DNA from 2 places in the Xanthomonas sp. WHRI 8932A genome. Region 2 is predicted to be linked to the other one. Evidence: predicted binding sites of a transcription regulator. Region 2 holds the regulator's gene; the other holds the start of a gene.
The links. The regulator FliA, encoded in region 2, starts transcription of late flagellar genes. The targets are predictions, from matches to a motif close to TAAAGTTTNNCNNNCNNNGGCCGATAA.

Region 1 (14,381 bases), on a different contig from region 2:
TCTGGACTGCGCATTGATCATCGAACTTGATGGCAGCCAGCATCTGAACGCCTGCTCCGATGCAGTACGCGACGCCTTCCTGCAGCGCGAGGGCTTCCAGCTGCTGCGCTTCTGGAATAATGCGGTGCTGGCGCGCACTGACGATGTGTGCAACGCGATTGCGCAAGGTTTGTGCGTTGCCCGTTCTTCTTCCCCTCCTTCCGGCGTTCGGTAGGAACCGCAAAAGGCTGCCGATATGTCCCAGATCCTCCGCATCGCCATGGCCCAGTTCGACTTCCCGGTTGGGGCGGTGGCAAAAAATACCGATCGCATCATCGAGTTCATTGCCACGGCACGCGATGAGTTCGAGGCGGACATCGTGCTGTTTCCCGAACTGGCGATCAGCGGCTATCCGCCGGAAGATCTGCTGTTGCGTCCGGGGTTCTTGGCGCACTGCGAACAAGCACTGACGCGCATTGCGGCGAGTACGCGCGGCATCGTCGCCGTGGTCGGCTGGCCGCAGAGTGCCGGCAGCGTGGTCTACAACGCCGCCAGCGTGTTACGCGACGGCCGCATCGAAGCGACATACCGCAAGCGCGAGCTGCCCAACTACGCGGTGTTCGACGAGCGTCGTTACTTCGATGTGGACCCGGATGGCGACAATTGCGTGGTCACGGTCAAGGGCGTGCAGGTGGGCGTGGTGATCTGCGAAGACCTGTGGTTCGCCGAGCCGCTGGCCAAAACCGTGCACGCCGGCGCCGAGCTTGTGCTGGTCCCCAATGCCTCGCCATACGAGCGCGGCAAGCACGCGCAGCGCGATGCGCTATTGGCCGAGCGCACGCGCGAGAGCGGGGCGGCGATTGCGTATCTCAACGTGGTCGGCGGCCAGGATGCGCTGGTGTTCGACGGCGCCTCAGTGGTGGCCGATGGCGACGGCACCGTGCATCCGGCCGCCGCCGCCTTTGTCGATCAATGGCTGGTGGTGGACTACGCCGCCGGCGAACGCCGCTTCACCCCGGTGGTCTGGGTGGACGATGGCGACGAGAGCATGGACGCACTCGCCTGGCGCGCGGTGGTGCGTGGCCTGCAGGATTATTGCCGCAAGAACGGCTTCAGCAAGGTGTGGCTGGGCCTGTCCGGCGGCATCGATTCGGCGTTGGTGCTGGCGATGGCGGTCGATGCGCTGGGTGGCGATAACGTCACCGCGGTGCGGCTGCCGTCGCGCTACACCGCCGGTCTGTCCAACGATCTGGCCGAGGAGCAATGCCGCGCGATGGGCGTGAAGCTGGAAACCATCGCGATCGAGCCGGCCTTCGAAGGCTTGCTCGCCGCGTTGGGTCCAATGTTCGAAGGCACCCAGCCGGATGTCACCGAAGAGAATCTGCAGTCGCGCAGCCGTGGCGTGATCCTGATGGCGCTATCCAACAAATTCGGCGGGTTGCTGCTGACCACTGGCAACAAGAGCGAATACGCAGTGGGCTACGCCACCATTTACGGCGACATGTGCGGTGGCTACGCGCCGCTGAAGGATCTCTACAAGACCGAAGTGTTCGGCCTGGCGAAATGGCGCAATACCGTCGGCGGTGCGCCGGTCATTCCACCGGCGGTGATCTCGCGCCCGCCATCGGCCGAGCTGCGCGACAACCAGACCGACCAGGATTCGCTGCCGCCCTACGATGTGCTGGACGGCATCCTGTACCGCTATGTCGACCACGAGCAGTCACGCGACGAGATCGTTGCCGCCGGTTATGCGGCCGATACTGTCGAACACGTGCTGCGCCTGGTGCGAATCAACGAATGGAAGCGCCATCAGGCCGCGCCCGGGCCGAAGATCTCGCGACGCGCGTTCGGTCGCGAGCGGCGTTACCCGATCACCAACGGGTATTCCGGTCAGTAACCTGGCGCGTCGGCCATCGCTGCGGTGGCCGGCGGTTGCGCAAAGCGGGTGAGCAAATCAAGAGTCGGCTTGGGTCGCGTCAGGTCGTACATCAGGCCGAAGTGGCCTTCTGCGCCCTGGATGGTGGTCTGGTCCAGCAACTCGTAGACATTGATCTCGGCGACCACGTCGGCATAGTTGGCGCGCACGTTGCGCAGCAGCTGCGCCAGGCTGTCGAAGCAGCCGCGATCGCCTTCCGCGCCTCCGGTGGTGTTGCCGGTGTAGACCTCGGCGCAGTTCAGCTCGTTGAAGAACACCGGCGTGTTGTAGGTTTGCGCAGCCGTGCGTAGCTGGCCCAGGTACAAGTCCGTCCAGTAGCCGGCATCGTGGTGGAAGGCGTAGTAGTGGAAGCTGATGTGGTCGAAGTCGAAACCGGCGGCCTTGGCCTTGGCAAGAAACCATAGCGAGCCATTGCGGTCGCCCGGGCAACGCGCGTTGGCGCTGCGGTCGTCGCTGTTGCAGGCGGTGATGTTGATGGTGAAACGCAGGCCCGCGCCCAGTTCGTTTGAGGCCTGGCGCATGCCCAGATACATGGTGGTCATCGCTGCGATGCGGGCATCGGCTTCGGCGCGCACCAGGTCCTGTTCGTTGCCGATCTCCCAGACCTTGATGTCGGCCGCATAGCGACGTGCCAGTTGGTAACCGATCTCGCGCGACATCGGGTAGACCATCGGGCGTAGCGTGATGCCGTACTGACGCGCCAGTGGCACCAGGGCATCCAGCGTTGCGTAATCGCGCGGATCCACATCGAAGCGGTAGCTGCGCAGATTGCGCGCGGCCAGCAGTTTGAAGCGTGCCTCGGCCTGGTTCATGGGGTAGCCGGGGCGATTGTCGTGGGCGTTGACGCCGTAGACGATCGGGGCTGCGACTGAGACCGTGCTCAGTGTTGCCAGCGACACCGCGAGCAAAAATAGGGCGATGAGACGAGACATGCGGCCTCCTTGGCTGGCGCCGGCGGGGAGTCGGATCTTCCTAAGAGCGGCTAACAAACCGTCGCGAGCCATCGTCAGGTGGGTGTGGACGGCGCGGAGGAACCCGAGTGTATGCGTGATACATGCCGACTCCGAGAACCGGCCGCGCCCGCCTGGCGATGAGCACAGTCGTTTTGTTAGCTGCTCTAAGGCTTGAGTATAGGCAGGCCAGCCCGCCGGTTCGGTGATCTGGCGCCGGTTACGGGACGCGGGCGGGCTTGCGATACGCCGGCACAGGGAGCGAGCACACGCGGACAGACGCTACCGCAGCGGGGAGCGCTCACTGCTGCTGCGGCTTGCCGCACCGACCTCTCAGACATGAAAAAGGGGCCTTTCGGCCCCTTATGTATTCCGCAGCGACTACAAGTCTCAGTCGCGGCTCATCTGCGCATTGCGCTGACCGGTAGCGGCGGACTTCTCGCCGGCAAACGGGTTGAGCTTGCGGATCGCCCAGGGGTACTTCGGCCAATTGCCAGTCAGCCACGGGTGCTGCGGGCTGTTGAGTTCGAGCACGCGGCGTGCGTCTGCGGCCAGGGTCTTGTTGCCCAGGTGTGTGTAAGCCTCCGCCAGCACGGCAACGGCGTCGTACTGATAGGCGCTCTGCGGGTAGGTTTCCAGCAGGTAGTTGGCGCGGCCGGCTGCGGACACCCAGGCGTTGCGGCGCAGGTAGTACAGCGCGTTATCCAGCTCGTGCTGGGCGAACACGTCGCGCAGCTCGATCATCCGCTTGCGCGCATCGGGCGCGTAGCGGCTGTTGGGATAGCGGTCGGTGACCGTATTGAAGTCGTTGTAGGCCTGCTGCGGCGACGACAGATCGCGGCGGCTTGGGTCCAGCGACCACACCCGGCGCAGGAACACCGTGTCGCGGTTGCTGTTGGCCAGCCCGCGCAGGTAGTACAGGTACGAGATGTTGCGGTGCGTGGGATAGGTCCGGATGAAGCGGTCGACGCTGGACACCGTGTCGTCGTGCTTGCCGGCCTTGTACTGGGCGTAGGCGCTTTCGATCATCGCCTGCTCGGTGTACGGACCATACGGGTACTGGGCAATCAGGCGCTTGTAGCTGGCTTCGGCGCCAGCCCAGTTGCCTTTCTCCATCAGGCCGTGGCCTTTGCCATAGAGCTGCTCGACCGGCATGCCCTCATCGGGATTCTTGTCCTTGGCGCCGCGGTGGCAGCCGGTGACGACGAACGCCATGACCAGCATGAGGGCAATCAGGCGCGCAGGCGCGGAAAACGTGGACCGTCGGATCATGGGTCTGGGAAGGACGCGTCAGGAAAACGAAAGCGCGATGATAGCCTAGTGGCCTGTCCGGCGACTGACTCCTGCCTCCCGGACCCCTAAATTCCCGTTTTTGCCTGAGTGCCAGTGTCCATGTCCGACCCATCTGCCGACCCCATCGACCCGTCCATCCGTCAGGCCATCGTGCCCGATAACGCCGCAGGGCGCCGTTTCGACGCGGTGCTGGCCGAGCTGTTCCCCGAATTCTCGCGCTCGCGGCTGTCGGAATGGATCAAGTCCGGCGATGCGCTGCTGGATGGCGAAATGGCGCGTCCGCGCGACACCTTGCGCGGCGGTGAGAGCGTGCAGCTGCAGGTGGTGCTTGAAACCCAGACCCACGCGGCCCCGCAGGACATCCCGCTGAACGTGTTGTACGAAGACGACCAGGTGCTGGTGATCGACAAGCCGGCCGGCCTGGTCGTACACCCAGGCGCGGGCAATCCGGACGGCACCCTGGTCAATGCGCTGCTGTTCCGCGACCCCGCGTTGTCGGCGGTGCCGCGTGCCGGCGTGGTGCATCGTCTGGACAAAGAAACCAGCGGCGTCATGGTGGTCGCGCGGACCGTGCAGGCGCAGACGGCGCTGGTGGAACAGCTGTCCGCGCGCGATGTGCATCGCCAGTATCTGGCGGTGGTGGTCGGTGCGCTGGTGTCCGGCGGCACCGCGAATGCGCCGATCGACCGCCATCCACGCGATCGCCTCAAGATGGCGGTGCGCGACGACGGCCGCGACGCGGTCACCCATTACCGGCTGCGCGAACGCTTCCGCGCGCATACCGCGCTGGAATGCCGCCTGGAAACCGGGCGCACCCATCAGATCCGCGTGCATATGGCGCATCTGAAGTCGCCGATCGTTGGCGACCCGCTGTACGGCGGCGCGCTCAAGCTGCCCAAGGGCGCCACCGACGAGCTGGTGCACGAGCTGCGCACCTTCAAGCGCCAGGCGCTGCATGCCGAAACGCTGGAATTCCTGCATCCGGTCAGCGGCGAGCCGGTGCGCGCCACCGCACCGGTGCCGGCCGACCTGCAGCGGCTGATGACCGCGCTGCGCGAAGACAGCGCACGTGCCGCCGAGCTGGCGCGCCGCTGAAGTGACAGTGGCCGCGCCTTGCATCCTGCCGGCCGACTGGCCTGCGCCGCCACGCATCCATGCGCTGACTACATTGCGCTACGGGCTGGGCGGCTCGCTGCCGCCGTTCGACACGCTCAATCTGGGCAACCGCAACAGCCCCGAGGGCGATACGCCCGAGCAGGTGGAGCGCAACCGGGTACTGCTGGTCGAAGCGCTAGCGTTGCCGAGCGCGCCGCACTGGTTGCGGCAGGTGCACGGTGTGGAGGTGGTGCGCGTCGAGGCGCCGCTGCTTGCATCCGATGCGCGGTCGGATGGCGCGGGCGATCTCGCGCCAGCTGCGTCTGAACCCATTGCCGATGCGGCTGTCACCGCTGTGCCTGGCGTGGTGCTGGCGATCCTCACTGCCGATTGCCTGCCCGTGGTGCTGGCGGCGGCCGATGGCAGCGAAGTGGCGGCCGCACATGCCGGTTGGCGCGGGCTGGCCGACGGCATGCTCGAGCGCAGCGTGGCCGCCATGCGTACGCCTGCGTCGCGCTTGATCGCATGGCTGGGGCCGGCCGCGGGGCCGCAGGCATATGAAATCGGGCAGGACGTCTTCGATGCCTTCGTCGCCGACGATGCGCAGGCGCAGGACGCCTTCAGCGCCACGCGGCCGGGGCATTGGCAGGTGGATCTGTATGCACTGGCGCGCCAGCGCTTGCAGCGTGCCGGCGTGCCGGCCAGCGCGATCCATGGCGGCGGGCTGTGCACCATTTCTGATCCGCAACGCTTCTTCTCGCACCGCCGCGACCGTCGCAGCGGACGCATGGCCACGCTGGCCTGGATCGCGCCCTGAACACGCCATTGTTCGCGCAGGTACTCGGCCAGGATGCGTTCGCGCATCTGCCTGCGCCGGTGCGTGCGCTGCACTCGGTGCAGCAGCGGCAGACCTTTGGCGGAAGGGCGCAGATTCAGCGCGGTCGTCATGCCTTGGTGCCGTTGCTGGCGTTGCTGAGCCGGTTGCCGCGCACTGGCGAGGTGGATGTCGAAGTGGAGTTTCTGGTCGATGCGCACGGCGAGCGTTGGCATCGGCGTTTTGCCGGGTTGCCGATGTATTCGCGGTTGTGGCGGCAGGGCGGCGCACTGCGCGAGCACCTGGGCGCGGTGCGCTTCGAATTCGCGCTGCGTGCCGATGCCGACGCGTTGTACTGGCAGGCCACGCGCGTGTGGGCATTCGGCTGGATCCCGCTGCCTGCGCGCTGGTTCGAGCAGGTGCGTTGCCGCGAGCATGCCGACGCTGGCCGCTATGGATTTTTCGTCGACGTGCACCTGCCGCTGGTCGGGCCGTTCATTCGCTACGAGGGTTGGCTTGCGCCAGGTTGAATCGCCGCAGGTTGATGCGCGCAGTGCGCCGGCAACCATCGTGTTCGATGGCGTGTGTCTGCTGTGCAATGGCTGGGTCACGTTGCTGCTGCGCCACGATCGACGTGGGCGTTATCGCTTTGCCGCGATGCAGGGGCACGCCGGGCGCGCGCTGTTGCAGCAGCACGGGCTGGATCCCGATGATCCGCTGTCGTTTTTGCTGGTGGACGACACCGGTGCATGGACCGACAGCGATGCGATCGTGCGCGTGCTGGCCGGTTTGGGTGGCGTTTGGCGCTTGTTTGCAGTGTTGCGCGTGGTCCCACGTGGCTTGCGCGACATCGGCTATCGCCTGATCGCGCGCAATCGCTATCGCTGGTTCGGGCGTACCGAGCACTGCATGCTGCCAACACCCGAGCAGCGTGCGCGGTTCCTGGATTAGCCCTCGCTGCCGCCAAGCCTGCTTGGCGTAGGAGCGCACCTGGGCGCGATGGGGCGTTACCAGTAATGCTTCGTCGCGCCCAGGTGCGCTCCTACGAAGATTGGCTCTTCTGTGCGATGGCTCTTCGATTCGGCGTGTTGTTTGCGGCTGCGCGTGCCGGACCAACGATGGCAGACACGCACGCTTACTTTGCGTAGGAGCGCACCCGGGTGCGCTCCTACGAAGATTGGCTCATCTGTGCGATGGCTCTTCGATTCGGCATGTTGTTTGCGGCTGCGCGTGCCGGATCGAGGATCGCAGACACGCACTGTTGCTTGGCGTAGGAGCGCGCCTGGGCGCGATGGGGCGTTACCGATAAAGCTCCGTCGCGCCCAGGTGCGCTCCTACGATTTATGCCGCCGCGTTTCCGAAACTTGCGCGCACTACATTCGAGTTGCCGCTGTGCGCAGGCTGCAGGCGGAAGATCGAGACGGCATCGGCCAGTTCCACCGCCTGTTCTTCCAGGCTACGTGCGGCGGCGGTGGCTTCTTCCACCAACGCGGCGTTGCGTTGGGTGACCTCATCCAGTTGTGCGACGGTGCGATTGACCTGTTCGATGCCGCTGGACTGCTCGGCGCTGGCCGAGGTGATCTCGCTCATGATGTCGGTGACGTGTTTGACCGAGCCGACGATCTCGCGCATGGTCGCGCCGGCACGATGCACCAGCCCCGAGCCCAGCTCCACCTTGTCGGTGGAATCAGCGATCAGCGTCTTGATTTCTTTTGCCGCATCGGCAGAGCGCCGCGCCAATGCGCGCACTTCGGAGGCGACGACCGCAAAACCGCGGCCCTGTTCGCCGGCACGTGCTGCTTCCACTGCGGCATTGAGCGCCAGGATATTGGTCTGAAACGCGATGCCGTCGATGACGCCGATGATCTCCCCGATCTTGCGCGAGGCGGTGCTGATCTGGCTCATGGTGGCGACCACATCGTCCATCACCTGGCCGCCGCTTTGCGCCACTTCACCGGTGCCCACCACCAGGCGGTTGGCCTGCAGCGCGCTTTCGGCATTCTGCTTCACGGTCGAGGTGAGTTCTTCCATCGAGCTTGCGGTTTCTTCCAGATTCGCCGCCTGCTGCTCGGTGCGTTCGGACAGATCGGTATTGCCGGCAGCGATTTCCACCGCAGCCTGTCGGATGGTGTCCGATGCAGTCTGGATGCCGCCGATGATTTCGGTCAGACGGGCGACGGTCTGGTTGGTGTCGTCGCGCAGACGCGCAAAGATGCCGTGCGCATCGCCGTCCACGCGCTGGGTGAGGTCGCCTTCGGCCATCGCGCTGATGACGCGTGCCAACGCGGCCAGGTGGGTTTCCACCGAGTCGTAAATGCGGTTGATGCCTTGCGCCAGCGACAGCAGTACGCCATCCATGCCGTCGACCTGCATGCGGCGACTGAAATCGCCGGCCGATGCCGCATCGATGATCTGGATCAGTGCCTGCTCGGCGTTGACCTGCGCGGTGACGTCCATCCACTGCGCGATGGTGCCCAGCTTGGTGCCGTCGGCGGCGATGATCGGGCTGTATACGAAGTCGATCTGGCGCCCGAAGAACGGCGCGCGCACGGCCTTGGACGCGTTCAACGCGCGCATGCGGTCGATGGCGGCCTGGCTGTCCGGGTAGATGTCGCCGATGCTGCCGCCGACGAATCCTTCGGCATGGAAGCTGGGGCGGAAGCTCTGCACATCCGGCTCGATCAGCTTGAGCATCGCGAGCAGCTTGCGGTTGGCGAACAGCACCTGGCCGTCGTCGTCGGCGATGCGGATCATGGTGTCCAGATCGTCGAGTGCCTTGATCACGAACTGCCCGTGGCGCAGGCCTTGTTCCATCACGTCGATGCGGATGGCCAGCTTGTCCTGGGTCGCCTGCAACGTGCGCAGCAGCGGTGCCAGTTCACCGGAGGCGGTACGCGCGTCCAGGCGCTGAAAGCGGCCTTCGCCCAGCGCAGCGACGGCACTCACTGCCTGCTGCAGCTGCGCACTGTTGCGACGACGCGTCCACCACCACAGGCCGACGCTGGCCGCGCCGAGCACCAGCAGGGCCGGGAACAGCTTCGCGAACGCGCTACCGACGCCGCCGGGCACCAGCGTGGCTGCATAGAACGTCAGCAAGGCCAGCAGCGCGAGGTGTGCGGCAGCGGGCATCCATGCAGTCCAGGTGGTACGCGCAACGTTTGCATCCGCCGGTGGGCGGGAAACGGGTGCGGCATCGTGTGAAGGCAACATAGGCTGAGTCCGACTAGTGTTCTGGGAAAGGGGGAACGGTGTGCGGCAGGAGTGGGCTGCAATGGGGTATCGGCGGCTGAGCCCGAATCATGATGGTGTGAAAGGACCGTTTATCGGAATGCGTGCTGCGGACCACGTAAAAAGCTGATGTGGTTGATTTGGAAGCGTTTTCAGTTGCGGTGCGTATGTTTTGAGCAGCTCGCGGCTGCCCGGAATCAGTGTTCCTGGTTGTAAATTCCACGTGAAATTAGGCTGTCGTGAGGCCGCGCAATTCCGCGCTCCGATGGAATGCAGGTGGGCGGTTTGCTTCTCTCTGATCTGGCAGCGGCGACTAGCGCGCTTTGCACTGTTGCCGGTGTCGGGTTTGCGCTGAAATCAGAGCGGGCACAAACCACCGCTATGGCAGTGCACCGGGTGTCGGGAAATCGCAGCAGGAGAACTTGAAAGGCAGCGACCCGAAGAACTTCGGAAAGACCTCACTCCGACACGGCTCGGTGCGACGCCGATGGCCCGTCGGTCAAACCGCAGTTTTGGCACACCTGTCATCGGCGGATGCAACACCGTGCAATTCAGGCGTGCTGCCGGAACCACATGTTCCGACCGCACACCACATGCTCCGCCGCATCCGGACAACGACGATCCGCCCAATCGACAGGCCGCCCATAAAAAAACCGGCCGTCTCGCGACGGCCGGTCTGTTGTGTCACTGCCCAAAAGGGCCGGCGATTACTTCGCCGGCGCCGCTGGTGCAGCGTCCGGCAAGGCCCAGGCGATGACGCTGTCGCCGGACTTGGTTTCCATGCGGTCGTGTCCACCCACGGCGGCCACGATGTACTGCTTGCCATCGATGGTGTAGCTCAGCGGGGCAGCCTGCGGGCCGGCCGGCACGCGCGTCTCCCAGACCTGCTTGCCGGTGCGGGTGTCGAAGCCGCGCATGAAGTCGTCCAGGGTTGCGCCGATGAAGGTCACGCCGCCGGCGGTGGCCAGCGAGCCGCTGTTGTTAGGCGTGCCGATCTCGAACTTGGTCTTGGACGGGATGCCCATCGGGCCCTGGTCGTAGCCGGTGCCGAGCGGACGGCGCCATAGCACCTGCTGCGTGCGCAGATCCACACCGGAGATGTAACCCCACGGCGGGGCGACGCACGGGGTGTTGAGCGGCGACATCCACGGCTCCTTGCGCGCGCCATAGGCCAGGCCCTTCTGCGCCATGTAGCCGGGGGTCTTGCTCTTGCCGTCGAACACCGACACGACGCCGAGTTCGTTCATTTTCTCGCGGGTATAGACCTGCAAGGTGTAGGGCAGGCGATTGCTGTTCATCACCATGATGCCGCGCTGCAGATCGACCGAGACGCCGCCCCAGTTGATGCCGCCGTGGTTGCCGGTGAACGCCAGCGAGCCTTGCAGCGTCGGCGGGGTGAACATGCCTTCGTAGCGCAGCTGCTTGAACTGGATACGGCAGGCGAGCTGATCGAACGGGGTCATGCCCCAGGCATCGGATTCGATGATGGTTTCGACCTCGCGGCTCGGCGCGCCCACGGTGTTGGGCATGCCCGGCGAGATCGGCTGGGTGGCAGCGGTCCAGTCGCCGTGGTCGGTGCCCTGCGGCACGGCCATCTGTTTGACCGGCATCAACGGTGCGCCGGTGGCACGATCCAGCACGAACACCTGGCCGGACTTGGTGGCCTGGATCACCGCAGGACGGGTGCCGCCGCCGGCGACCGGCCAATCGACCAGGTTCGGCTGCGGGCCGATGTCGTAGTCCCACAGATCGTGGTTGACGGTACGGAAATGCCAGCGCTCCTTGCCGGTGGCCGCGTCCACAGCGACCAACGAGGCGGTGTATTCCTCATCCTGCGGGGTACGGCCCTTGCCGAAGAAGTCGCCGGACGCATTGCCGGTGGGCAGATACACCAGGCCCAGCTCGTCGTCGGCCGCCATCAGCGACCACACGTTCGGGGTCGAACGCGTGTAGGTCTGGCCAGCGGGCGGTTCGGCGGTGATCGCCGGGTTGCCCAGATCCCAGGCCCAGCGCAGCTGGCCGGTGAGGGCATCGAAGCCGCGCACCACGCCGGACGGCGCATCGCCTTCCTGACCGTCACGCACCTGGCCGGTCGGCTGGATCACCACACCGCGCATCACCACCGGCGGCGAGGTCGGGCCGACGAAGCCCGGCTTGGTATTGCCGGTGCCGGCATTGAGGTCCACATAGCCGTTGTTGCCGAAGCTGGTGCACAACTTGCCGGTCTGCGCGTCCAGCGCGCCGAGGCGACCATCGACCATCGGCCAGAAGATCCGCGTCGGGCAGTCGGCAGTGCCTTCCGGCGCCTGGTAGTAAGACACGCCACGGCAGGTGGTGGCGGCCACACCGGCCATCGCCTTGGGGTTGGTCTGCGGGTCGAAGCGCCAGCGCTCCTTGCCGTTGGCCGCTTCCACCGCGATCACCTTCTGGGTCGGGGTGCAGATGTACAGCAGGTCGCCGATCTTGAGCGGGGTGTTCTGGAAGGCATAACCCAGCTTGGAGCCGGCCGGCTTCAGATCGCCGGTATGGAATTCCCAGGCCACCTTGAGGTTCTTCACGTTGTCCGGAGTGATCTGCGCGCCGGGGGTGTAGTGATTGGACAGGTTGGAACCGGCATACGCGGTCCAGTTGCTGGCGTCGTGATTGGCCGCGACATTGCCGTCCGGGCTGGGCACGCTGCCGCGACTGAAGGCAGTGGCGTTGTCGGCCGGCTGCTTGGATGCGTCGGCCAGCTCCACATTGCGCGGCATAAACAGCGGCCACAGGATCAGCGCTGCGCCCAGGATCGGTAGCACGCCGGTCACCACGACATAGCCTGCGCCGGACAACGGCTGCATGCGCCGACGCGCCACGCCCCAGAACGGCAGCAGTACCAGGCCCAGCACCGACATCCAGGCCAGACGTGGGACCAGGCCCCAGCCATCCAGACCCACTTCCCACAGCGCCCACGCGATGGTGGCGGCCAGCGTGGCGCCAAACAGCCATAGGCCGGCACGCTTGCCCAGCGCCAGCAACACGCCGGCCAGCAGCAGCGCAATGCCCGCGAGCAGGTAGTACCAGGAACCGCCGACAGCGACCAGACGGCCGCCTTCGTAGGCGAGCACCGCACCGAGCACGGCGATCACCACTGCATAGGCCACCAGCAACCAGGTGCCTAGCCCACGTTTTGAGGATTGATCAGTCATTTTGAGATATCAGGAAGGACTTGGGCGGCATGCACCGGCGACAAGTCGTGGAGGGAGAGAGGTCGCCCGTTGGCAAAGGCTGCCGGCGACCTTGGATATGAACGCGCAGCCCCTCCCAGGGTCCTCAGCGCTACTCATGTGAATATTTTAGACCTCTGAGCGCCGCCTGTCCGTGACGGAATAGGAACCACCGTTCCAACCTGCAGCTCGGATGTACTGAATTTGCGTGGAATTTGAGCAGTGCAGCGAAGGGTGCTGACATTTTCGGGTGATGCGCGGTGATACCTGACCAGTGATGCACGCGAGATTCGCTGTCGCTTTCGAATTGCTTTTTTTGTTCGGCTTGCTCTGCATTGGCCTTGCCGTTGCTTTGCTTAGCTCAGTTTTTTGCTCTTGACTCACCCAGTCGCCTTAAAGCAAGCCGAGCACCGCAGTCATGCGTGGCCGAAGAGGCCACCCGCGCCTGAAGGGCGTGGAAGCCTTTGACTTCGCTGTGCCCTAGAGCGCTGTGGCTTAAAGCTGTGCTTGAAATTCCCGCATGGCTACAAGTGCACCTGCCGGAAATCCCTTGTAACCGTACCCTCATCCGCCCTTTGGGCACCTTCTCCCGGAGGGAGAAGGAAATGCATGCAGCGAGTTTGTGCGCCGTGCCGCGCATGGCGAAGAGCGCAGGGCACCGGTGCGGCCGTATCGCGCCGGATTGCGTCAGGCGACGGCGTTTGAAGCCGGGATTTTGCATTTGGGATTTGGGATTGGCAAAAAAATGCGGGCACTTCAGCACCACGGTGAATCCAGAGCACAGTGCTCAATCCAGAGTACGTCGCTCGCACCAAAGCACAGCGCTCAAGCCAGGGCTGCGACAGTCCATCGAGCACAATGTCGGATTGCTCGCGTGACTGCCGTACCCTCATCCGCCCTTCGGGCACCTTCTCCCGGAGGGAGAAGGGAATGTATCCAGCCTCTCGCAGGAAGAAGGCAATGCACGCAGCGAGTCTGCGTATATTCCCCCGCACCGAGGAAAGCTTAGGCGTCTGCGAGTGCCTGCAGATACCGCTGGCGCCAGTGGTTGATGTTGTTCTTGCGCAGATGATCCATCATCGCCCGCCAGCGCTCGATACGTGTTGCCAACGGCATGCTGGCTGCCGTCGCAATGGCATCGGCCACACCGTCCAGATCGTGCGGGTTGACCAGTAGCGCTTCCTTCATTTCGTCCGCCGCGCCGGCCAGCAACGACAGCACCAGGACACCGGGATTTTCGGGGTCCTGCGCGGCCACGAATTCTTTGGCGACCAGATTCATGCCATCGCGCAATGGCGTTACCAAGCCCACCGATGCGGCCCGATAGAAACCAGTCAATGTTGCATGGCTGAAGTTCTGGTTGACGTAGCGCAGCGGCGTCCAGTCCGGCCCCGCATGTCCACCATTGATATGGCCGGCGATCTGTTCCAGCTGCCCGCGTAATTGACGATATTCGGTGACATCGCCGCGCGATACCGGTGCGATCTGCAGATAGGTCAGGCTGCCGGATTGATCCGGATAGCGTTCCAGATAACGCTCGAACCCCTGGAAGCGTTCCGGCAGACCTTTGGAGTAATCCAACCGGTCCACGCCGATGGCCAGCTGCCGCCCGCGCAAACTTTCGCGCAGATCGCGCACGGCTTGCTTGCTGACGGATGCCTTTGCCTGATTGGCAATCAGATCGGTGTCGATCCCGATGGGGAACGACGAGGCGGTGAAGCGCCGCCCGCCCGGGCCTTCGACCAGATCGCCGTCCAGAATGCGGCCGCCACCGAACAGGCGGACATACGCCTTGAAGCGCTCGGCATCGCGTTGGGTCTGGAAGCCGACCAGATCGTAGGCATAAAAGGTACTGAACAAGCGCGCGTGATCGGGCATCGCCT
Region 2 (14,381 bases):
TCTGTGGGTCTCCAGTGCCAACGGGCTGTTTCGCCTGCAGGGCGAGCGCTGGTCCAAGGTCAAGGTCAAGGTCAACGGCGGCGACTCTGATCCGTGGATCAGCAAGTTCCATATCAGCGACAGCGGCGAGGTGTGGCTGGCGTTCTATCGCCCCGGCCTGTGGCACGGCATGTTGCTCGGCGATGGTCTGGACCTGCAGGCGATCAACGACGAAGCGCTGCGCGACGCGGGTGTGTACCTGATGCGCAGCGACAGCCTGGGCCGGGTGTGGGTGGGCCACGCACGCGGCGTGGAGGTCTATAACGGCGAGCGCTGGGCGCATCTGTCGCAGTCGCAGGGCCTGATCTGGGACGACATCTCCGAGGCCGCATTCTTTGAAGATCCCGACGGCTCGGTGTGGATCGGCACCGCGCGCGGTGTCAGCCACCTGGCGGATCCGGCGCGCCTGTTCGACGAGCGCCAGCCCAGCGTGCGCATCGACAGCGTCAGCCGCGGCGGCGTGCCGATACGCGCCGGGCAACTGCTGGCCTGGAGCGACACGCCGTTGCATATCGAACTGTCGACGATGGAGGTCTACGACGACCCCAGCCGGCTGACCGTGCGCTATCGCGTGCGTGGTCTGCACAACGAATGGATCGAGAGCGACGATCTGTCGATCGACCAACCTCCGCTGCCGTCCGGGCATTTCCGCCTGCAGGTGCAGCTGCTGGACCGCTATCGGCGCACCGCATCGCCGGTAGTGGATCTGGCATTCGCGGTGGCGCCGTTGTGGTGGCGCAGCCCGCCGGCGATTGCGCTGTATGTCTTGATCGGCGGCGGCTTGCTGATCGGCCTGTGGAGCTGGCGGCACCGCCATCTGGTGGCGCGCGAGCGCATGCTGGCCGAGCTGGTAGCCGAACGCACCTATCAACTGGAGCGCGAAAAACGCGACCTGGAAAGCGCCCGCGCGGCGTTGGCATTGAAGGCCAGCCACGACTCGCTCACCGGCCTGCTCAACCGCTCCGGCATTCTCGACGCCATGACCGAAGAGCTGCAGGCCTGCGCGCATGCCGAGCACGCGTTGGCGGTGGTGCTGATCGATCTGGATCACTTCAAGCAGGTCAATGACGAGCACGGCCATCTGGTCGGCGACGCGGTGCTGGCCAAGGTGGGCGCGCGGCTCACCGCCTGCCTGCGCGACTCGGACAAGGTGGGCCGCTACGGTGGCGAAGAACTGTTGTTGCTGCTGCCCGGCATGACCCGTCAGAGCCAGCACCGGCTGCGCGCCATCCACGAAGCGATCAGCCTGCCGCTGTACGACGTTGGTGCCGCGCGGCCACTGCAGGTGACCTGCTCGATCGGCGTGGCGTGGTTTCGCATCGGCGACACCGCCGCCACGCTGCTGGCACGTGCGGACGAGGCCTTGTATCGGGCCAAGGGCCACGGCCGCAATCGCATCGAACCGGAAGAACCCGAGGTTTCGGTCGCCTGATCCACTGCGCTGCGCCATTGCGTGCTCAAGAACGCGCGCAGCGGGTCGCTAGCTCCTTGAGCAAGCGCGTCTTTCGACGTCGGAACTGGATGGGTGGTCGCAACCTACAACCTTGGCATGGTGCTGTTGTCGCTGGTGGTGGCCGTGTTGGCCTCCTATACCGCGCTGCATCTGGCCGCCCGCATGACCGCCAGCCGTGGCGGCATCGCCGCCGCATGGCTGGTGGGCGGCGCCATCGCGATGGGCATCGGCATCTGGTCGATGCACTTCGTCGGCATGCTGGCCTTCCAGCTGCCGATTCCGCTGGGCTACGACGTGGCGCTGACCGCCTATTCGATGCTGGCGGCCATCCTGGCCTCGGCGCTGGCGCTGTGGCTGACCTCGCAACCGCAACTGCCCTGGCCGCGGCTGGGCCTGGGTGCGGTGCTGATGGGGTTGGGCATCGCGCTGATGCACTACATCGGCATGAGCGCGCTGCGCATGTCGCCTGCCATTACCTATGACCCGGCGCTGTTCGCGCTGTCGGTGGCGATCGCCATCGGTGCGTCTGCCGCCGCGCTGTGGATCGCGTTCCGGTTGCGTCACGATGGCCGCCGCTACAGCCTGCGCCTGATTGCCGCCTTGATCATGGGCGTGGCGATCGTCGGCATGCATTACACCGGCATGGCCGCCGCGCAATTCGCACCTGGCAGCATCTGCGGCGCGGCCGCCGGAGCGCACCTGCCGTTGTCGTGGCTGACCGCGGTGGTGGTGGCGGTCACGTTGGGCCTGCTGATCCTGGCGCTGGTGATCTCGGTGCTGTCGCGCCGCCATCAGCAGCACACCGAAGTGCTGGCGCAATCGCTGGCGCAGGCCAACGCCGATCTGGCGCTGGCCGCCCTGCACGACCCGCTCACCCGCCTGCCCAACCGGGTGCTGCTGCACGAGCACGTGCTGCAGAACATCGAGCGCGCGCAACGCGATGGGCAGCGCTTTGCGGTGATGCTGATCAACCTGGACGGCTTCAAGGTGGTCAACGACGGCTACGGCCATCGGGTCGGCGATCAATTGCTGGTGGTGGTGGCAGAACGCCTGAGCGCGCATCGGCGTGCGCACGGCAGCCTGGCGCGGCTGGGCGCGGATGAATTCGTGCTGGTGGCCGATATCGCCGACCCGGAAGACGCGGCGGCCATCGCCGGGCATCTGGTGCAGGCGTTGGCGGTGCCGTTTCTGGTCGGCGATCAAGAGCTGCGCCTGAGCAGCAGCATCGGGATTGCACTGTATCCGGAAGATGCCGGCAGCGAGCACCAGCTGATGACGCACGCCGATGCGGCGATGGGCCATGCCAAGCAGGCCGGGCGCAATCGCTACCGCTTCTTCGAGCGCGCGATGACCGACACCACCCGCGAGCGCCTGCAACTGCTGCAGGATCTGCCGCGCGCGCTGGAATCGGGCCAGTTCGTGCTGCACTACCAGCCCAAATACTGCGCCGACGACGGCCGCCCGATCGGCGCCGAGGCGCTGATCCGCTGGCAGCATCCAGAACGTGGCCTGGTGCCGCCGGACAGCTTCATTCCGCTGGCCGAACGCAGCGGCATGATCGGCCCGCTCGGCAGCTGGGTGCTGCAGCAGGCGTGCCGGCAGATGCGCGCGTGGCGCGACGACGGACACGGCGACTGGCGGGTAGCGGTGAACCTGTCGGCCACCCAGCTCGCCTCGCCCAGCCTGCTCGACGAAGTGGCCACCACCCTGGCCGAGCATGCGATCGCCCCCGGCCAGCTCACCCTGGAAATCACCGAAACCATGGCCATGCGCGATGCCGAGGCCTGCCTGCGCACGCTTGGCCAGCTCAATGCACTGGGCGTGCGCATTGCCATCGACGATTTCGGCACCGGCTATTCCAACCTGCTCTACCTGCGCAAGCTGCCCGCGCACGAGCTCAAGATTGATCGCAGCTTCGTGCAGGCCATGGACAGCGGCGCCGAAGATATCGCCATCGTCGCCGCCGTCGTGGCGCTGGCCCACACCATGCGCTTGCAGGTGGTGGCCGAGGGCGTAGAAACCGCCGCCCAGCGCAACACCCTGGAACGGCTGGGCTGCGACCAGCTGCAGGGCTATCTGCTGGGCCGGCCGATGGAAGCCGACCGCTTCATTGCAGTGGTCGTCGCCCAACGCGACGGCCCGCGTCGCCTGGCCAGCTGAGCAACAAACGACGTCGAACGACTCTCGGCCCAGCCTTCATGCTCAACGACTCCCAGCCAGGCCGAGCACCAGCCTGGACGTGGAGCGGCTGACAGCACGTAGCGAGCGTTTGCCGGGCAGTGAGCGCAGTGGCGTTATCGGCCGCATCCTGCGGTCACAGGCCAAGGCCAAGCGCCGAGTAGGGTCGAGTGCGCGGTGCCCTCGCCGCTCGCGGGACACGCCGTGAACCCGTCCCTGGGGGCTCGATGGCGGCATCCATGCCGCCAACGGTCCCGCAAGCGGCGAGAACACCGCGCCAGACAGCCGGCTGGTGACTTTGAAGAATAGAAGGCACTGCGCCAGACCGCTGCTGGTTGCGTGGTGAAAGCTCTGCACAACGACTAGCGTGACTGGTCCTTGCCCGCTCACCGTCGCGGGACCCTTGGCGGCATGGATGCCACCAAGGAGCTTGGAGCAGCTAACAAAACGACTGTGCAGCCACCAGGCGGGCGCGGCCGGTGCTCGGAATCGGCATGTACCACCCGTACACTCCGGCTCCTCCGCGCCGTCCACACCCACCTGACGACTGCTCGCTACGTTTTGTTAGCCGCTCTTACATGGACGTACTTGCAGCGTGTCCTGCGATAGTGGGCAGGCAAGGACACTGCAGCCAAGTAGCAGATCAGCCGGCCTGCACTAGAGTGACGTCACGCAGTTTGTTAGCCGCGCTTTTGTAGACCGACGGGCTGCCCTCGCCCCTCACCGTCGCCACAACCCTCCAGCAGCTCAACGCGCGGCCACTGCTTTTTTCGATTCCCCAATCCCGATTCCCGCTCCGAAACTGGAACGCCGCTTGCATGAGACCAGGCTGATCCCCCACCGGCACCTCCATGTCCGAGTCCGACGACGGCGGCGAGCGTACAGAGCTTCCCACCGAAAAACGCCTGCGCGAAGCACGTGAGCAGGGCAACATCCCGCAATCGCGGGAGTTGTCCACCGCAGCGGTGTTCGGCGCCGGCGTGTTCGGGTTGATGGCACTGGCCGGCGGCATCGGCGACGGCGCGGCGGTGTGGATGAAGACCGCGCTCAGCCCCGACCCGAGGATGCGCGAGAACCCGATGGCGCTGTTCGGCCACTTCGGCGACCTGCTGATGCAGCTGCTGTGGGTGATGCTGCCGCTGATCGGCATCTGCCTGCTGGCCGGGCTGGCCGGCCCGCTGCTGATGAGCGGCCTGCATTTTTCCAGCAAGGCCATCATGCCCGACCTCACCAAGCTCAACCCGGCCAGCGGGATCAAGCGCATGTGGGGCAGCAACAGCCTGGCCGAGCTGGTCAAGTCGATCCTGCGCCTGCTGTTCGTTGGCCTGGCGGCCTGGCTGTGCATCTCCAAGAACCTGCACGGCCTGCGCTCGCTGGTGAACCAGCCGCTGGAACAGGCGATCAGCAACGGCCTGCACTTCACCAAGAGCCTGCTGTTCTACACCGCCGGCGCGCTGGTACTGCTGGCCGCCATCGACGCGCCGTACCAGAAGTGGAACTGGATGCGGAAGCTCAAGATGACGCGCGAAGAGATCAAGCGCGAGATGAAAGAAAGCGAGGGCAGCCCGGAAGTGAAGGGCCGCATCCGCCAGATGCAGATGCAGATGTCGCAGCGCCAGATGATGGAAGCGGTGCCCAAGGCCGACGTGGTGCTGATGAACCCGACCCATTACGCGGTGGCGCTCAAGTACGAAGGCGGCAAGATGCGCGCCCCGATCGTGGTGGCCAAAGGCGTGGACGAAATGGCCTTCCGCATCCGCGAAGCCTGCGAACAACACCGGGTGGCGATCGTCACCGCACCGCCTTTGGCACGCGCCTTGTATAGGGAAGCTCAAATCGGCAAGGAAATTCCCGTGAGACTCTATTCGGTCGTGGCCCAGGTGCTCTCCTACGTCTACCAGTTACGCGGCTGGAACGGCGGCCCGATGCCGGAATTGCCTTCGCTGGACGTGGATGAGTTCGGCAAGGGAGCCAGCGCATGAGCGCCCAACCTACCCCGCTGAACGCCCGTCGCGTCATGGAGTTGCTGCGCAACGGCCTGGGCGCCCCGCTGGCGCTGATGGCCATGCTGGCCATGCTGATGGTGCCGCTGGCCGCACCGGTGCTGGACGCGCTGTTCACCTTCAACATCGCCATCTCGCTGATGGTGCTGCTGGCGGTGATCTACGTGCAGCGCCCGCTGGAATTCACCATTTTCCCGATCGTGCTGCTGATGACCACGATGCTGCGGCTGGCGCTGAACGTCGCCTCCAGCCGCGTGATCCTGATCAACGGCCAGGACGGCCACGCCGCGGCCGGCAAGGTGATCGAGGCCTTCGGCCAGTTCGTGATCGGCGGCAACTACGCCGTGGGTATCGTGGTGTTCGCGATCCTGACCATCATCAACTTCGTGGTCATCACCAAGGGTGCCGGGCGCGTGTCGGAAGTGACCGCCCGCTTCATCCTGGACGCTATGCCCGGCAAGCAGATGGCCATCGATGCCGACCTCAACGCCGGTTTGCTGACGCGTGAGGAGGCCAAGGCCCGCCGCGAAGAGGTCCGCGAAGAAGCCGACTTCTACGGCGCAATGGACGGTGCCAACAAGTTCATCCGCGGCGACGCCATCGCCGCCATCATGATCCTGTTCATCAACCTCATCGGCGGCATGGCGGTGGGCATGTTCCAGCACGACATGAGCTTTGTGGATGCCGCGTCCACCTACACCCTGCTGTCGATCGGCGACGGTCTGGTGGCGCAGCTGCCGGCCCTGCTGGTGTCGTCTTCGGTCGCCTTGCTGGTGACCCGCGCCTCGCGGGCGCAGGACATGCGCGGCGCCATGATCAGCCAGGTGTTCGGCCAGCACCGCGCACTGGCGGTGGCCGCCGCCATCCTGGGCCTGGTCGGCCTGGTGCCGGGCATGCCGAACGTCGCGTTTTTGACGCTCGGCCTGATCCTGGGCGTGATCGCCTGGAAAATGTACAAGCGCAGCCTGGTGGTCGCCCCGACCGGCGACCCCGCCAGCGACCCCAAGGCCGCCGCCGCAGCCGCCACCGCGCAGGCCAGCGCCGAACTGAGCTGGGACGAACTGCGCCCGATCGACCCGCTGGGCCTGGAAGTGGGCTACCGGCTGATCCCGCTGGTGGACAAGCACCAGGGCGGCGAATTGATGGCGCGCATCAAGGGCGTGCGCCGCAAGCTCACCCAGGACATCGGTTTCCTGGTGCCGCCGGTGCATATCCGCGACAACCTGGAACTGTCGGCCAACGCCTATCGCCTGCTGGTGCATGGCGTGCCGGTAGCGACCGCCGAGATCTATCCCGACCGCGAGCTGGCGCTGGACCCGGGCGGTGCGCTCGGCCAGCTGGACGGCATTCCCGGCAAGGATCCGGCGTTCGGCCTGGATGCCACCTGGATCCAGCCGCATCAGCGCTCCTACGCCGAATCGATGGGCTACACCGTGGTCGACCCGGCTACCGTGGTGGCTACGCATCTGTCGCACCTGATCCGCGAACACGCCCCGGAACTGCTTGGCCACGAAGAAGTGCAGCAGTTGCTGGCCACCCTGGCCAAGACCGCGCCGAAGATGGTCGAAGACCTCACCCCGAAGGCGCTGCCGCTGTCGGTGGTGGTGCGCGTGCTGCAGAACCTGCTGATCGAGCGGATCCCGGTGCGTCAACTGCGCAAGATCGTCGAAGCGCTGGTCGAGCACGCCCCGCAGAGCCAGGACCCGGCCACCCTCACCGCCGCCGTGCGTACCTCGCTGGGCCGCTTCATCGTGCAGGAGATCGCCGGCATGTCCGCCGAACTGCCGGTATTCACGCTGGCCCCGCAGCTGGAGCGCGTGTTGCAGGAATCCACCCACGGTAACGGTGTGGCGCTGGAGCCCGGCCTGGCCGAGCGTCTGCACCAGAGCCTGGCCGATTGCGTCGGCAAGCAGGAAGCCCGCAACGAACCGGCCGTGGTCCTGGTACCCGGCACGGTCCGCGCCGCCCTGGCCCGCCTGGTCCGCCACAGCGTGCCCAGCCTGTCGGTGCTGGCGTATAGCGAAGTGCCGGAAGACAAACGCCTGAAGCTGGTCGGCACGATCAGCTGATTCGAAAGCACACCGTCATCGCCCTAATTCCGTAGGAGCGCACCCGGGCGCGACAGCGTTACCGGGACAGCCCCATCGCGCCCAGGTGCGCTCCTACGATGCAGCGTGCCCCCTGACCAGGCGCAGTTGACGCCGCTCTGCATGCTCAACCGCGGCAACGCGCGGTGTTCCGGACGACGACCTACCACTAAGCAACATCGTCGCCCCCTTTCCGTAGGAGCGCACCCGGGCGCGACGGCTTTACCGGGACAGCCCCATCGCGCCCAGGTGCGCTCCTACGACTGCATCGGCGCTCCGGTACAACCTGACAGCCTCTATCGCGTCCTCCAGCAATCGCCGCAGGGCGGCTACCAACCGCCAACGCCAGGCGCCGGAAATCCGCCACTCGGCAAAATCCCAATCGATTGCATGCCACCGACCCTGGGAAGCATGACGAGCGCGACGCTGTCGCGATTCGCGCGGGCGTTCAATGCGCTCCAAGACACGCGATCTGCGCTGCCGTCCAGCACAGGGACGCCGTCGCACCGGCACCCAATGCCGTCGAAAAATTCAATCAGAACATCCACTTAGCGCAGCAAGCCCGGCTCAGCCTCAGTACCCAGCCTCCACCGCGCGCGCCCCGCACCCACTCGCCAAAAACCCAACACCGCCGTTTTGGCACGCCGCGTGCATTAGCTCTGGCGAGACCGCAGACAGCACCACCGCTGCGGGGCGGATGGCAGGACTTGGAACAACCGAACGGGACAGGCAACTCATGACGCTGGCAACACACCCACATTCATCGCGCACCCGTCCGGCGTCCGGCGGGTCCCGTTCCTGGAGGCACGTGGCATGAAGATCAAACGCTTTGTCGCCCCGGACATGCGCACCGCATTCCGCATGGTGCGTGAAGAGCACGGCCCGGATGCAGTGATCCTGTCCAACCGTCGTACCGCTGAAGGCATCGAGATCGTCGCTGCCAGCAACTACGACGAAGAACTCGTGCAGCGTGCGCTGGAAACCGCACGCTCCGATGCGCCGATCACCCACACCGCTCCGCTGCAGCAGGCGCCCGTGCAGCAGGCTCCGGTGCAGGCCGCTGCCCGCCCCGCCGCTCCGGTGCATGCCCCGCTCAAGCCGGCCGCCGAGACCGGCATGAGCCACCGCCAGCGCGTTGCCAGCGCCGCCGAAGAAATGATTGCTGCGATGGCCCTGCGTCAGCCGGTCAGCGTGCCGCGTCAGGCCCCGGTGGCCGCCCCGATCCGCAGCGTGGTGCCGATGCCGGCCGTGCAGGATGTCGCCGCCCCGGTTGTGCAGCGTCAGGAACACGCGCTGTCGGCCGTGCCGGAACAGCTGTTCGCCGACTTTTTGACTACCGCCCCGGTGCAGCGCCCCGCCGTACAGGCCGCTCCGGTGCAGGCGCCGACCCCGGTCGTTGCCGCAGCCCTCGCCGCCCCGGCTTACGCCGCGCATGGGCAGGACGACGACGCATTCGACGACGAGGCCGACTTCAACCTGGACGACGCGCTGCCGCAGATCCTGCCGCCGGCCGCATTGCCGCCGATCGTCGTCGCCCCCGCCGCGCTGGCCGCGGTGCCGGTGGCCGCCGCGCCGGTCCCGCAGAACGACGAAGAACTCAAGCAGCTGCGTGGCGAACTGGCGCTGATGCGTCAGATGATCGAGCGCGAAATGAACCGCCTCACCGACGAGCGCCTGCGTGGCTCCCCGGTGCGTGCGCAGGCGCTGGAGCTGATGGACGACTACGGCTTCGATGCCGGCCTGACCCGCGATGTCGCCATGCAGATCCCGGCCGATACCGAATTGCACCGCGGCCGCGGACTGATGCTGGGCCTGCTGTCCAAGCGTCTGCCGGTGGCTCCGATCGACCCGCTGGAACGCGGCGGCGTGATCGCCCTGGTCGGCCCCACCGGTGCCGGCAAGACCACCACCATCGCCAAGCTGGCGCAGCGCTTCGCCGCCCAGCACGCCCCGCGCGACGTGGCCCTGGTCACCACCGACACCTTGCGCGTCGGTGGCCGCGAGCAGCTGCACAGCTACGGCCGCCAGCTCGGCATCGCCGTGCACGAGGCCGACAGCGCCGAAAGCCTGCTCGCGCTGCTGGATCGCCTGCGCGACTACAAGCTGGTGCTGATCGACACCGCCGGCATGGGCCAGCGCGACCGCGCCCTGGCTGCCCAGCTCAACTGGCTGCGCGCCGCCCAGCAGGTCACCTCGCTGCTGGTGCTGCCCGCCAACTCCCATTTTGCCGACCTCGACGAGGTCGTGCGCCGCTTCGCCCACGCCAAACCCCAAGGCGTGGTGCTGACCAAACTCGACGAGACCGGCCGCTTCGGCAGCGCCTTGTCGGTGGTGGTCGACCACCAACTGCCCATCACCTGGGTGACTGACGGACAGCGGGTCCCCGACGACCTGCACCGCGCCAATGCCGCCAGTCTCGTTCTTCGTCTTGAAGATTTACGGCGCGCTGCCGATAAGCCCTGTACTCCGGAGCACAACCATGCAGTCGCGTGAATACGCAAAGCTGACCAACGCCTTCCCCCTGACGGCGACCCGTCCCGAGCCTTTGGGCCCGGTGCGCACGATTGCCGTGACCGGTGGCAAGGGCGGCGTGGGCAAAACCAACATCTCCGCCAACCTGGCCGTGGCGCTTGCCGACATGGGCAAACGCACGCTGCTGCTGGATGCCGACCTTGGCCTGGCCAACCTGGATGTGGTCTTGGGACTCTCGCCCAAGTTCACCCTGGCCGACCTGATCGCCGGCCGCTGCACGCTCGATGAAGTGATCATCGAAGGCCCGGGCGGCGTGTTGGTGGTGCCGGCCGCCTCCGGTCGCCGCCACATGGCGGAACTGGCTCCGGCCCAGCACATCGGCCTGGTCAATGTGTTCTCCGAACTGGAACGCGACCTGGACGTGATGGTCATCGACACCGCCGCCGGCATCACCGACAGCGTGCTGACCTTCTGCCAGGCCGCTCAGGACACCGTGGTGGTGGTCTGCGACGAGCCGGCCTCGATCACCGACGCCTACGCGCTGATCAAGGTGCTCTCGCGCGAACGCGGCGTGGACCGCCTGCAGATCATCGCCAACATGGTGCGCGACCCCAACGAAGGCCGCCTGCTGTACGACAAGCTCTCGCGCGTCTGCGAAAAATTCCTCGGCGATGTGTCGCTGAACTATCTCGGCCACGTGCCGCAGGACGACTGGTTGCGCCTGTCGGTACAGCGTCAGCAACCCGTCATCAAGGCCTACCCCGCCAGTCCGTCGGCGCAGGCCATTGCCGAAATCGCACGCCGTACCTCGCGCTGGCAGGCTCCCACCGTGCCGCGCGGCAACGTCGAGTTCTTTGTCGAACGCATCATCCAACGGGGAGTGGCCGCATGAGCACTGCTACCGCAACCACGGCCACCGCGCAGTACCGCGCCGTGCAGCGCAATAACGCCAACGACGTGGTGACCCAGCACGCCGATCTGGTCCGCCGCATCGCCCACCATCTGGCGGCGCGTCTGCCGGCCAGCGTGGAAGTGGACGACCTGATCCAGGCCGGCATGATCGGCCTGATCGAAGCATCGCGCAGTTACGACTCCGACCAGGGCGCCTCGTTCGAAACCTATGCGTCGATCCGTATCCGCGGCTCGATGATCGACGAGATTCGCCGTGGCGACTGGGTGCCGCGTTCGGTGCACCGCCGTGCCCGCGACGCTGCCGCCGCAGTGCGCAAGATCGAGCAGAACACCGGCCGCGCCGCCGCCGCCACCGAAGTGGCCGCCGCGATGGAAATGCCGTTGCCCGATTACCTGCGCCTGATGGAAGACGCCGCACGCGGCCAGGTGCTGAGCCTAGAATCGCGCATCGAAGATCACGGCGAGCTGGACACCACCGCCAAGGGTGGCCCCAACCCGCAGCAGATGATGGAGCGTGGCGAATTCGGCCGCGAGCTGGGCAAGGCCATCGGCCAGTTGCCAGAGCGCGAGCAGCTGGTGCTGTCGCTGTACTACGAACAGGAATTGAACCTGAAGGAAATCGGCGCTGTGCTCGGTGTCAGCGAGTCGCGCGTCTGCCAGATCCATGGCCAGGCCGTAGTGCGTTTGCGCGGCCGCCTCAAAGTCTTCGAACTGGCCGACGCCGGTGTCGAAATTGACGACTAATTTTTTCGCGTATTTTTTCGTGTTAGGAGCTTGATGTGAATAAGAACATGCGGATCCTGATCGTGGACGACTTCTCGACGATGCGACGTATCGTCAAGAATCTGTTGGCAGATCTCGGCTTCACCAATACCGCAGAGGCCGAAGACGGCAACAGCGCGCTGGCTGCATTGCGCTCTGGCCCGTTCGATTTCGTGGTGACGGACTGGAACATGCCCGGCATGACCGGCATCGACCTGCTGCGCAACATCCGCGCCGACGCCAAGCTCAAGCACCTGCCGGTGATGATGGTGACCGCCGAAGCCAAGCGCGAGCAGATCATCGAAGCGGCGCAGTGCGGCGTCAACGGCTACATCATCAAGCCGTTCACCGCGCAGACGCTGGAAGAAAAGCTGGGCAAGGTGTTCGAACGTCTGGCGGCGACCGCCTGATGAACGCCACCGTGGAGACGAATGCCGAACGCGCTGCGTTGATCGAGCGTCTGCAAGGTGCGCTTGATGCACTGGAAAGCGGTGACGAAGCTGCGTGGAAGCGCGAGGTCGATCACCTCGCCGCCCTGCGCACGCGTCCGATGATGCAGGGCCTGAGCCGGCTCGCGCGCGAACTTGGGCAGGCGCTGGGCGAGCTGCCCACCGTGCCCGAAGAAGCCGGCGAACTGGACGATGCCTGCTCGCGCCTGGACCACGTGGTGGAAATGACCGAAAAGGCCAGCCATCGCACCCTGGATCTGGTCGAAGAATGCCGCGAGCTGGCCAACAAGCTGCGCGACGGCGGTCTGAATCAGGACCAGGGCGCGCTGATGGACCAGATGCGCCACAACCTCACCGAGCTGTCGCTGGCGCAGAGCTACCAGGACCTCAGCGGGCAGATCATTCGCCGCGTGGCCGGGATCGTGCGCCGCGTGCATGAAGGCTTCGGCGCGCTGGGCCTGCCGCCCAAGAGCACCGAGCCGAAGAAAGACGACGGCGGTCTTGCCGGTCCTGCGGTCAAGGGCCTGGACCGTCACGCGGTGTCGCAAGACGACGCCGACGATTTGCTGTCCGGATTGGGGTTGTAACCATGAGTGCTGTTCCAGACGATATTGCTGCCGATTTCATCGTCGAGGCCCAGGAAATCCTGGATCGCCTCGGCGAACAGCTGGTGTCGCTGGAACAGGCGCCAGACGAAGCCGACCAGCTCAACGCGGTGTTCCGCGGCTTCCACACGCTCAAGGGCGGCGCCGGCTTTCTGGCGATCAAGCCCATGGTGGAGCTGTGCCACGCCGCCGAAGAAACCCTCGGCATGGCGCGCTCGGGCCAGGCAGTGCTGCAGGCGCATCACTTCGATGCCGCGCAGCAGTCGCTGGATTATCTGCAGGCCATGCTGGATGCAATGGGCTCGGGCGAACCCGTGCCGCATGCACCGCCGTCGCTGATCGCACAGTTCGATGCCAAGAGCGGACCGCCGGCGGTCAAGGCCGCGCCCAAGGCCGCAGCTGCGGCGCCTGCGCACGACGACGGCCATGCCGCGCCGGCGCCGGGCGCCAAGGCCGCACCGAAAGCTGGCGCCAAGGGTGGCGCCGAAGCCGAACAGACCGTGCGCGTGGATACCAAGCGCCTGGACGCCATCGTCAATCTGATCGGCGAACTGGTGCTCTCGCGTAACCGGTTGAAGACCTTGCGCACCCGTCTGCGCGATGAAGAACTCGACCGCGCGGTCAGCGTGCTGGATATCGCCACCGCCCGCCTACAGACCGCGGTCATGCGCACCCGCATGCAGCCGGTGAGCAAGGTGTTCTCGCGCTTCCCCAAGGTGGCCCGCGACGTTGCGCGCACCCTGTCTAAGGAAGTTGAGCTGGAACTGGTCGGCGCCGAAACCGAGCTCGATCGTAATCTGGTCGAAGCCTTGGCCGACCCGCTGGTGCATCTGGTGCGCAATGCGATCGACCACGGCATCGAATCGCCGGCATTGCGCGAAGCCACTGGCAAACCACGCAGCGGCCATGTGCGCCTGTCTGCGCAGCAGGAAGGCGACTACGTCAGCATCGAAATCCAGGACGACGGCGCCGGCATCGACCCGGAACGTCTGCGTGAAATCGCCCGCAACAAGGGCCTGATCGATGCCGAAGCAGCTGCGCGTCTGAGCACCGACGAGTGTCTGCATCTGATCTTCATGCCGGGCTTTTCGACCAAGGCCGAAGTCACCGATATCTCCGGCCGCGGCGTCGGCATGGACGTGGTGCAGTCGCGTATCCGCGAGTTGAGCGGGCAGATCCAGATCCAGTCCGAACTGGGCCGTGGCAGCCGCTTCATGATTCGCGTGCCGTTGACCCTGGCCATCCTGCCCACGCTATTGGTGCAGGCCGGCGAAGCGGTGTACGCCCTGCCGCTGGCGCGCGTGGTCGAAGTGCTGCACGCACCGCAGACCTCGCTGGGCTGGTTCGACGGCCGCGCCGTGCTGGACCGCCGATCGCACACGTTGCCGCTGATCGACCTGCGCCGCTGGCTGGGCGTGCCC

Region 1: VC212_RS22020 (methyl-accepting chemotaxis protein) is a predicted target of FliA. The motif match lies at 9,344-9,370, and genes of this name have one in related genera.

The regions. Positions count from the first base shown of each region.
Region 1 is NZ_JAYGQQ010000016.1:469-14,849, forward strand. It holds gene VC212_RS21975 (DUF559 domain-containing protein) at 1-214, shown strand, start outside; gene VC212_RS21980 (NAD+ synthase) at 236-1,876, shown strand; gene VC212_RS21985 (hypothetical protein) at 1,870-2,847, opposite strand; RNA gene VC212_RS21990 (sX9 sRNA) at 2,896-2,971, opposite strand; gene VC212_RS21995 (outer membrane protein assembly factor BamD) at 3,256-4,137, opposite strand; gene rluD (23S rRNA pseudouridine(1911/1915/1917) synthase RluD) at 4,258-5,253, shown strand; gene pgeF (peptidoglycan editing factor PgeF) at 5,255-6,070, shown strand; gene VC212_RS22010 (DUF4166 domain-containing protein) at 6,067-6,597, shown strand; gene VC212_RS22015 (thiol-disulfide oxidoreductase DCC family protein) at 6,584-7,018, shown strand; gene VC212_RS22020 (methyl-accepting chemotaxis protein) at 7,409-9,277, opposite strand; gene VC212_RS22025 (membrane-bound PQQ-dependent dehydrogenase, glucose/quinate/shikimate family) at 10,003-12,441, opposite strand; gene otsA (alpha,alpha-trehalose-phosphate synthase (UDP-forming)) at 13,504-14,381, opposite strand, start outside.
Region 2 is NZ_JAYGQQ010000007.1:343,559-357,939, reverse strand. It holds gene VC212_RS13755 (diguanylate cyclase) at 1-1,471, shown strand, start outside; gene VC212_RS13750 (EAL domain-containing protein) at 1,565-3,652, shown strand; partial or broken gene VC212_RS13745 (hypothetical protein) at 3,836-4,129, opposite strand; RNA gene VC212_RS13740 (sX9 sRNA) at 4,165-4,240, shown strand; gene flhB (flagellar biosynthesis protein FlhB) at 4,522-5,652, shown strand; gene flhA (flagellar biosynthesis protein FlhA) at 5,649-7,742, shown strand; gene flhF (flagellar biosynthesis protein FlhF) at 8,574-10,253, shown strand; gene VC212_RS13720 (MinD/ParA family protein) at 10,240-11,124, shown strand; gene VC212_RS13715 (RNA polymerase sigma factor FliA) at 11,121-11,888, shown strand; gene cheY (chemotaxis response regulator CheY) at 11,924-12,316, shown strand; gene VC212_RS13705 (protein phosphatase CheZ) at 12,316-12,942, shown strand; gene VC212_RS13700 (chemotaxis protein CheA) at 12,945-14,381, shown strand, end outside.